Regions from separate parts of the Bradyrhizobium sp. CCBAU 51753 genome, predicted to be linked through region 1. Evidence: predicted binding sites of a transcription regulator. Region 1 holds the regulator's gene; the other holds the start of a gene.
What was found. Region 1 encodes PhoB, which activates phosphate uptake and scavenging genes when phosphate is short. Its sites were predicted from a motif close to TGTCATNNANCTGTCAT; they were not measured.

Region 1 (4,673 bases):
TGGGCGGCCTGGTCGAGCGCATGATCACCGAGTCGGTCGATGCGCTGATCCGCCGCGACGTCGCGCTCGGCAAGCGCGTGGTCGCCGCCGACATCGAGATCGACAGCCTGCAGCGCGTCATCGAAGAGCGCGCGGTGCTGACGATCGCGCGGCGCCAGCCGATGGCGATCGACCTGCGCGAGATCGTCAGCGCGATGCGGGTGGCCACCGACCTCGAGCGGATCGGCGACCTCGCCAAGAACATGGGCAAGCGCGTCGCGGCGCTGGAGAGCGATTTCCAGCCGCTGAAGCTGATCCGCGGCCTCGAGCACATGACCGACCTCGTGCTGTCGCAGGTCAAGTCGGTGCTCGACGCCTACGCCGCGCACGATTTGCCGGCGGCGATGAACGTCTGGAAGGGCGACGAGGAGGTCGACGCGATCTGCACCTCGCTGTTCCGCGAGCTGCTCACCTACATGATGGAAGATCCGCGCAACATCTCGTTCTGCATCCACCTGATGTTCTGCGCCAAGAATATCGAGCGGATCGGCGACCACGCCACCAACATCGCCGAGACCGTGTTCTACATGATCGAGGGCCAGCAAATCACCGACAAGCGCCCGAAGGGCGACATGACCAACTTTGCGACCACGGTGCCGGGTAACTGAAGCACGATCCGGAAAAGTGGGTACCGGTTTTCCGACAAGATCGTGCTCATCAGGACGATGAGCGTTTCGGTTTTGCGTCTGGGCAACGGATCAAGATAGAGAGAACTTAGACCGATGAGCGCACGCATTCTGGTAGTCGAAGACGAGGAAGCGCTGACAACGCTGTTGCGCTACAACCTCGACGCGGAAGGCTACGATGTCGAAACGGTCGGGCGCGGCGACGATGCCGACACCCGCCTCAAGGAGCGCGTTCCCGATCTCGTGGTGCTCGACTGGATGCTGCCGGGCCTGTCCGGCATCGAGCTCTGCCGCCGCTTGCGGGCACGTCCCGAGACCAAGCAGCTGCCGATCATCATGCTGACCGCGCGCGGCGAGGAGAGCGAGCGGGTGCGTGGGCTGGCCACCGGCGCCGACGATTATATCGTCAAGCCGTTCTCGGTGCCGGAGCTCCTGGCGCGGGTGAAGGGCCTGCTGCGCCGCGCCAGCCCCGAGCGGCTCGCCACCGTGCTGACCTATGGCGACATCGAGCTCGACCGAGAGAAGCGCCGCGTTGCGCGCTCCGGCCGCCCGATCGATCTCGGCCCGACCGAATATCGGCTGCTCGAATTCTTCCTCGAGCATCCCGGCCGCGTGTTCAGCCGCGAGCAGCTGCTCGACAGCGTCTGGGGCCGCGACATCTATATCGACGAGCGGACCGTTGACGTGCATATCGGCCGCCTGCGCAAGCTGCTCAATCCGGGCCGCGAGCAGGATCCGATCCGCACCGTGCGCGGCGCCGGCTACGCCCTCGACGACCGTTTTGCCAAGGCCGAGCCGCAGCCGTAAGGCCCGGTCCGACCGCTGCAACAAAAAAATCCCCGCCTTCGCGGGGATTTCTTTTTTGACGTCGTCGCTGGTTTCGTCGTCGGCCTATTTGAGCTGCGGCTTGTTCGACGGCCGGCGGCGATCGCCGGCGGGCTGGTAAGCGACGCGCGAGTGGTGCGCGCAATAGGGCAGGCCGGTGAGCGCCTTGCCGCCGCAGAAGAAGAATTCCGGGCTCGAGGGATCGCCGACCGGCCAATGGCAGGTGGCCTCGTTCAGCTCCAGCAGCGACAGCCGCTGGCTCATCGGCACCACGTTGTCGTAGGCGATCGGATCCGGCTCGAGTTCGACCTCGAAAGCCTGCGCCAGCGCGGTGTTGCCGCGCGAGACCGGGCGCGCCACCCGCATCATGTGCTGGGCGGGACGGGCCTTGCGCTGCCGCGGCGCGGCGGTGGAGGGCGCCTTGGCGCGGCCGGACAGGCCGAGCCGATGGACTTTGCCGATCACGGCGTTTCGCGTCACATTGCCGAGTTCCGCCGCGATCTGGCTGGCGGAGAGGCCACTCTCCCAGAGCTTCTTCAGCTGCTCGACGCGATCGTCGGACCAGGTCAATACCGTCATCGCATTCTTCCTTTCGCGGTGCGCCGGCCGGTGATGGGAGCGGCGCTGCGAGCCAAATCTGTCAAAATCCCCGCGGTCAGAATCCCTTAGCCCTCGCCGGGCGTGCTGTTGCGCCCGAACGTTCACGCAGAACAAATGGCTACTAAGAGGGTCCAGTACTGCCGCACGAGATGTCGTACCCGACAGGCCAAACGCTACAATATGGCGTGACTCTGGCGCAAGAGTCCGCGGCAGCGCGTCCACATGTTCCCAACATTTAAGCCTTGCAATCAGGCTTTTCCACTGCTCCGGAATACTCCGGATTGCATGCGTTTCGCATTGCAGGAAGGCCACTTCGTGGCGATTGACACGGACCGGGCGCAGCATAGAATGCCCCGCACGTGCTGCCCGCAAGGCGGCACGTTTTTGTTTTCCGAAGCTGGCCGTTGCTGCGCTGGCGTCAAGGCGCGCGGCAATTGTCGGCCTCAAACCCGTCAGTGATCGCCATGACCAACAGCGCCACGTCGCACCTGCTCCCCGTCTTTGCCCGGATCGATCTCGGCTTCGAGCGCGGCGAGGGCGCCTGGCTGATCGCAACCAACGGCGACCGCTATCTCGACTTCACCTCGGGCGTCGCGGTGAACGCGCTCGGCCATGCCCATCCGCATCTGGTCAAGGCGCTGCAGGAGCAGGCGACCAAGCTCTGGCACATGTCGAACCTGTTCAAGAGCCCGGACGGCGAGGCGCTGGCGGCGCGGCTCTGCGAGCAGAGCTTTGCCGACTACGTGTTCTTCTGCAATTCCGGCGCCGAGGCGATGGAGGGCGTGATCAAGCTGGTGCGCCACCACCATTTCTCCAAGGGACATGGCGAGCGCTACCGCATCATCACCTTCGAAGGCGCGTTCCACGGCCGCACGCTGGGCACGCTCGCGGCGACCGGCTCGGCGAAATATCTCGAAGGCTTCGGCCCGCCGATGGACGGCTTCGACCAGGTGCCGCATGGCGACATCGAGGCGGTGAAGAAGGCGATCGGCCCGCACACCGCCGGCATCCTGATCGAGCCGGTGCAAGGCGAGGGTGGCGTGCGCGGCGCGCCGCAGGCCTTCTTCAAGGCGCTGCGCCAGCTCTGCGACGAGCACGGCCTGCTGCTCGCCTTCGACGAGGTGCAGACCGGCATGGGCCGAACCGGCGAGTTGTTCGCCTACAAGCGCACCGGCGTCACGCCGGACGTGATGTCGCTGGCGAAGGCGCTCGGCGGCGGCTTCCCGATCGGCGCGGTGCTGGCGAGCGCCAAGGCCGCCGAGGGCATGGCGCCCGGCTCGCACGGCTCGACCTTCGGCGGCAATCCGCTCGCGGTCGCCGCGGCCAATGCCGTCCTCGACGTCATGCTCAAGCCTGGCTTCTTCGAGCACGTGCAGAAGGTGTCGCTGCTGCTCAAGCAGAAGCTCGCCTCCGCGGTCGACCGCTTTCCCGGCGTGCTGTCGGAAGTGCGCGGCGAGGGTCTCCTCATCGGCGTCAAGGCGGTGGTGCCCTCGGGTGACCTCATTGCCGCGCTGCGCAACGAAAAACTGCTCACCGTCGGCGCCGGCGACAACGTCGTCCGCTTCCTGGCGCCGCTGATCGTCACCGAGGCCGAGATCGACCACTCGATCGCCGCGCTGGAGCGCGCCTGCGCTGCGCTGTCGGCGCAGCCGAAGAAGGCGGCGGGGTAATGAGCAAGTCGGTCCGTCACTTCCTCGACATCAACGAATTGCCGCTCGCCGAGCTGCGCAACATGCTGTCGGCCGGCGCCGCCATGAAGGCGCAGCGCAAGGCGCACGAGAAGGCCAGGAAGCCGCTCGAGGGCAAGACGCTGGCGATGATCTTCGAACGCCCGTCGACCCGCACGCGGGTGTCGTTCGACGTCGGCATGCGCCAGCTTGGCGGTGAATCCATCATGCTGACCGGTGCCGAGATGCAGCTCGGCCGCGGCGAGACCATCGCCGACACCGCGCGCGTGCTGTCGCGCTATGTCGATGCGATCATGATCCGCATCCTCAATCACGATGCGCTGCTCGAGCTTGCCGCCCACGCCACCGTTCCCGTGATCAACGGGCTGACGCGGCGCTCGCATCCCTGCCAGGTGATGGCCGACCTCATGACCTATGAGGAAAACCGCGGCTCGATCGAGGGCAAGACGGTGGCCTGGACCGGCGACGACAACAACGTGCTGGCCTCCTGGGCGCACGCCGCCGAGCGCTTCAAGTTCCAGCTCAATGTCGCGACCCCGCCGGAGCTCGCGCCGAAGAAGCCGATGCGGGACTGGATCAAGGCGACGAATGCGCCGATCGTACTCGGCACCGACCCGGAGGCCGCGGTGCGCGGCGCCGACTGCGTCGTCACCGACACCTGGGTGTCGATGGGCGACAAGGAGGGCGAGCACCGCCACAACGTGCTGCGGCCCTATCAGGTCAATGCCAAGCTGATGTCGCTTGCGAAACCCGACGCACTGTTCATGCACTGCCTGCCCGCGCATCGCGGCGAGGAGGTCACCGACGAGGTGATCGACGGCCCGCAATCCGTCGTGTTCGACGAGGCGGAAAACCGCCTGCATGCGCAAAAGGGCATTCTGGCCTGGTGTTTCGA
Region 2 (4,673 bases), 570 kb from region 1:
CCGCCGAGATGCCGGAGGCTGCCGAGACCGAAGAGTTGGTCTCGCTCGAGGAGGCCGATGCCGAGGAGAACACCGGGAAGGTCAAGGCCCAGGTTCCCGAATCCGAGGACGATATCGAGGTCGATGAGACCATCGACGACGATGATGACGACGATTCGACCTTCATTGCCGACGAGGAAGAGGGCGATGAGGACGTGACCGACATCATTGGTGACGTCGGCGGCGACGAAGAGACTTGAGATCGGCGCCGATCTGTGGTGAAGGGTGCATCCTCGCGAGTCGCCTAGGGCTCGCGGGCCGGGCGGGTCCTCAGGGATCGCGCCCGACTGGAAGACTAACGGGGCCATAGCTCAGCTGGGAGAGCGCTTGCATGGCATGCAAGAGGTCGGCGGTTCGATCCCGCCTGGCTCCACCAGCCTTCGCTGGCTACGCCAGCTTCGGCTCGGCAAGCCCGGGTAGTCTCTCGTAGTGAAGGCTGCCGCGGCGTAGCCCGAAGCGCGAAGCCGGACTGATTCGATCCCCGACTTTATCCGCGCTGAATCCCCTCTATCGGCGATCCCGCGCCTACTCCCCAAGCACCGCATTCAGCCGGTCGCGCAGCGCGACGATCTCGTTCTTCATCGCCATCAATTCCCCGACCGAGCAGTCGGATGCCGCCAGGATCGACTGCGGCACCGACTTGGCTTTGTCGCGCAGCGCATGGCCCTGGGCGGTCAACGCAATCAGCACCTGACGCTCGTCCGCGGTGCTGCGGGTGCGCTTGATCAGGTCGGCCGCCTCGAGCCGCTTCAAGAGCGGCGTCAGCGTCCCGGAGTCCAGGAACAGCCGCTCGCCGAGATCCTTCACCGGCACGTCGTCGCGCTCCCATAGCGCCAGCATGACGAGATATTGCGGATAGGTCAGGCCGAGTCGGTCGAGCAGCGGCTTATAGACGCGGTTGAAGGCGTGCGCGGTCGAATAGACCGCAAAGCAGATCTGGTTGTCGAGCCGCAGCGCCTGATCCGCCGCCATCTGTTTCCTGACCATGGGGATTCCCGTCGACCTCGTCATGTTCAAGGTTCATTCTGGGCTCACGGCAGGCGGGATTCAATTGCGAACAATTAAATGTGAGACCGCATAATTCATATTGCGCACAATCTAATTTTGCGCAATATGCTGGCCTTCGAATTCAACCCAGGGAGACCACCATGTCTGTGAACGTGCTCTACAAGACCAGCGCCAAGGCAACCGGCGGCCGCGACGGCCATGCGGCAACGCTCGACGGCGCGCTCGACGTCAAGCTGACGACCCCGAAGGAGCTGGGTGGCGGCGGCGGCGCCGGCAACAATCCGGAGCAGCTGTTCGCGGCCGGCTATGCCGCCTGCTTCATCGGCGCCATGAAGTTCGTGGCCTCGCAGGGCGGCCCCAAGGTTCCCGCCGACGCCTCGGTCACCTCCACGGTCGGCATCGGCCCGCGCTCGGCCGGCGGCTTCGGCCTCGCCGTCGAGCTCGCGGTCTCGCTGCCCGGCCTGCCCCGCACTGATGCCGAAGCGCTGGTCGAGAAGGCCCACCAGGTGTGCCCGTACTCGAACGCGACCCGCGGCAATGTCGACGTCAAGCTGACCGTCGTCTGATCGGTCGCCCTCATCCATCGCATTCCAGATGGTCCGCCGCCGCGCGTGGCGGACCATTGCTTTTCCGGGTCGGTTCGCGTGGCGAACGCACGCGCGGCCGATTGCATGGGCCTGCGCATCCCGGGGCATTGCTGCCCCGCCCGACAACCGTTAGCTCTGGGACCCTCTCATCCTCTCTGAGCGAAGGTTGCTTCCATGAATACCCCAGCGGCTGCGGGCGCGATGACCGGACTGCGCGTGATCGATCTGACGCGCGTGCTCGGCGGCCCCTATTGCACGCAGATCCTCGCCGACCACGGCGCCGACGTGATCAAGGTCGAGCCGCCCGCCGGCGACGAGGTGCGCGAGTGGGGCCCTCCGTTCCACGAGGAGGACGCGGCCTATTTCGTCGGCATCAACCGCAACAAGCGCTCGGTCGGCCTCGACCTCGCCTCCGAGGGCGGCCGCGCCGTCCTGCTGAAGATGCTCGAGACTGCCGACGTGCTGATCGAAAATTTCAAGCCCGGCACGCTCGACAAATGGGGCGTCGGCAACGACGTGCTGCGCGAAAAATTTCCCCGCCTCGTGCATTGCCGCATCTCCGGCTTCGGCGCCGACGGCCCGCGCGGCGGCAATCCCGGCTATGACGCGATCATCCAGGCGATGACCGGCATGATCGCGGCCACCGGCTCGGCGGAGAGCGGCCCGATGCGCATCGGCGTGCCGCTGGTCGACATCACCACCGGGCTCTATGCGGCGATCGGCATCCTGATGGCGCTGTCGGAGCGGCAGCGCTCCGGCCTCGGCCAGTTCCTCGAGACCACGCTGTACGAGACCGGCCTTGCGATCATGCATCCGCACACCGCGAACTATTTCATGCATGGCAAGCCGCCGTCGCTCACCGGCAACGAGCATCCCAACCTCGTGCCCTACGCGATCTTCCCGACCAAGACCGACAACATCTTCATCGGCGTCGGCAATGACGGCACCTTCCGCAAGCTCGCCAAGGAGATCGGCAAGCCCGAGCTCGGCACCGATCCGCGCTTTGCCCGCAACAAGGACCGCATCGCCAACCGCGATGCGCTGCGCGTCGAGCTCGCCGCGGTCTTCAGCCAGCACGAGGCCGAACCGCTGTGCAACCGCCTGCTCGCCGCCGGCCTGCCGGCCGGGCCGGTGCAGAAGATCGACCAGGCGCTGACCAACTCGCACACCCTCCACCGCGGCGACGTCATCGAGAAGGACTGGTACAAGGGCGTCGCCTCGCCGATCCGGCTCGACCGCACCAAGCCGAGCCTGCGCCGCACCCCGCCGAAATTCAGCCAGCACGCCGCCGAGGTGCTCGGCGAGTTCGGCTATTCGAGAGACGAGATCAACGCCCTGGTCGACAAGGGCGTAGTCTGCGGCCCCGAGCGCAAGCGCTGAGGCCTTAACCGGCAAAATCGTCAAATGCCGCACTGCGGCGTGAGCACGCCTGCGCGCCGCGGGCGGCTCCGGCCGCCTGCGGGTCTTCGCCTATTTTCCGGCTTCCATTTTGTTGCGCTTGCCGCTTTCGTTTTGGCCGCTTACACAAGTCATGTGAACGTCACAGGGCGCTGCTAGCGCAAGCGCACATTTTTGACGGCCGAGGGGAGGGATTATTGATGGCACTTCGACAATTTGGTGCGGCTGTTGCACTTGCTGCCACACTGGCGTTCGGCGCGTCGCCGGCGTTTGCGGTGACCGAGATTCAGTGGTGGCACGCGATGACTGGCGCCAACAACGACGTCATCGTCAAGCTGGCCAACGATTTCAACGCTGCACAATCCGACTACAAGGTGATCCCGACCTATAAGGGCGGCTACGCCGACACCATGAACGCCGGCATCGCCGCCTTCCGCGCCGGCAACGCGCCGCACATCATGCAGGTGTTCGAGGTCGGCACCGCGACCATGATGGCCGCCACCGGCGCCGTGAAGCCGGTCTACAAGCTGATGGCCGACGCCGGCGAGAAGTTCGATCCGAAGAACTATCTGCCCGCGATCACCGGCTATTACTCGACCTCGAAGGGCGAGATGCTGTCGTTCCCCTTCAACTCGTCGTCGACCGTGATGTGGGTCAATCTCGACGCGCTGAAGAAGGCCAACATCGCCGAGATCCCGAAGACCTGGCCGCAGGTGTTCGATGACGCCAAGAAACTGAAGGCGGCAGGCTACAATACCTGCGGCTTCTCCGGCTCCTGGGTGACCTGGGTCAATCTCGAGCAGCTCTCGGCCTGGCACAACGTACCGCTCGCCAGCAAGGCCAACGGCCTCGACGGCTTCGACACCGTGCTCGAGTTCAACGGCCCGCTGCAGCTCAAGCACCTCGAAAACCTGGTCGAGCTGCAGAAGGACAAGACCTACGATTATGCCGGCCGCACCAACACCGGCGAGGGCCGCTTCACCTCGGGCGAATGCCCGATCTACCTGACCTCGTCGGCGTTCTTCGGCAACGTCAAGGCGCAGGCCAAGTTCAACTTCACCGCGGCGCCGATGCCGTACTATCCGGACACCAAGGGCGCGCCGCAGAACTCGATCATCGGCGGCGCCTCGCTCTGGATCATGGGCGGCAAGTCGCCCGAGGAGTACAAGGGCGTGGCCAAATTCCTGACCTTCCTGTCGGACACCGACCGCCAGGTCTGGATCCACAAGGCCTCCGGCTATCTGCCGATCACCAAGGCGGCCTATGCCAAGGCCAAGGAAGAGGGCTTCTACAAGGAGCAGCCCTATCTCGAGACCCCGCTGCTGGAGCTCACCAACAAGGAGCCGACCGAGAACTCCCGCGGCCTGCGCCTCGGCAACATGGTGCAGCTGCGCGACATGTGGTCGGAGGAGATCGAGCAGGCGCTGGCCGGCAAGAAGACCGCCAAGCAGGCGCTGGACTCGGCCGTCGAGCGCGGCAACACGATGCTGCGGCAGTTTGAAAAGGCCGCCGTCCGCTGACATGATGGGTTAAAGCATGATCCGGAAAAGTGCGAAGCGGTTTTCCGAAAAGATCATGCTCAAGCTTTAGAACCATCCCGGCAGGCCGCATCCCGCGGCCTGCCAGTTTTCCAAGATCATG

Region 2: a site for PhoB is predicted at 3,162-3,178, ahead of ugpB (sn-glycerol-3-phosphate ABC transporter substrate-binding protein UgpB). Genes of this name have one in related genera too.

What each region holds. Positions count from the first base shown of each region.
Region 1 covers NZ_CP030037.1:8,656,375-8,661,047, reverse strand. The annotation lists gene phoU (phosphate signaling complex protein PhoU) at 1-647, shown strand, start outside; gene phoB (phosphate regulon transcriptional regulator PhoB) at 762-1,472, shown strand; gene XH93_RS39815 (GcrA family cell cycle regulator) at 1,557-2,069, opposite strand; gene XH93_RS39810 (aspartate aminotransferase family protein) at 2,555-3,760, shown strand; gene argF (ornithine carbamoyltransferase) at 3,760-4,673, shown strand, end outside.
Region 2 covers NZ_CP030037.1:108,410-113,082, forward strand. The annotation lists gene XH93_RS00455 (TIGR02300 family protein) at 1-239, shown strand, start outside; tRNA gene XH93_RS00460 (tRNA-Ala) at 340-415, shown strand; gene XH93_RS00465 (MarR family winged helix-turn-helix transcriptional regulator) at 565-1,026, opposite strand; gene XH93_RS00470 (organic hydroperoxide resistance protein) at 1,188-1,613, shown strand; gene XH93_RS00475 (CaiB/BaiF CoA-transferase family protein) at 1,809-3,014, shown strand; gene ugpB (sn-glycerol-3-phosphate ABC transporter substrate-binding protein UgpB) at 3,233-4,552, shown strand; gene ugpA (sn-glycerol-3-phosphate ABC transporter permease UgpA) at 4,671-4,673, shown strand, end outside.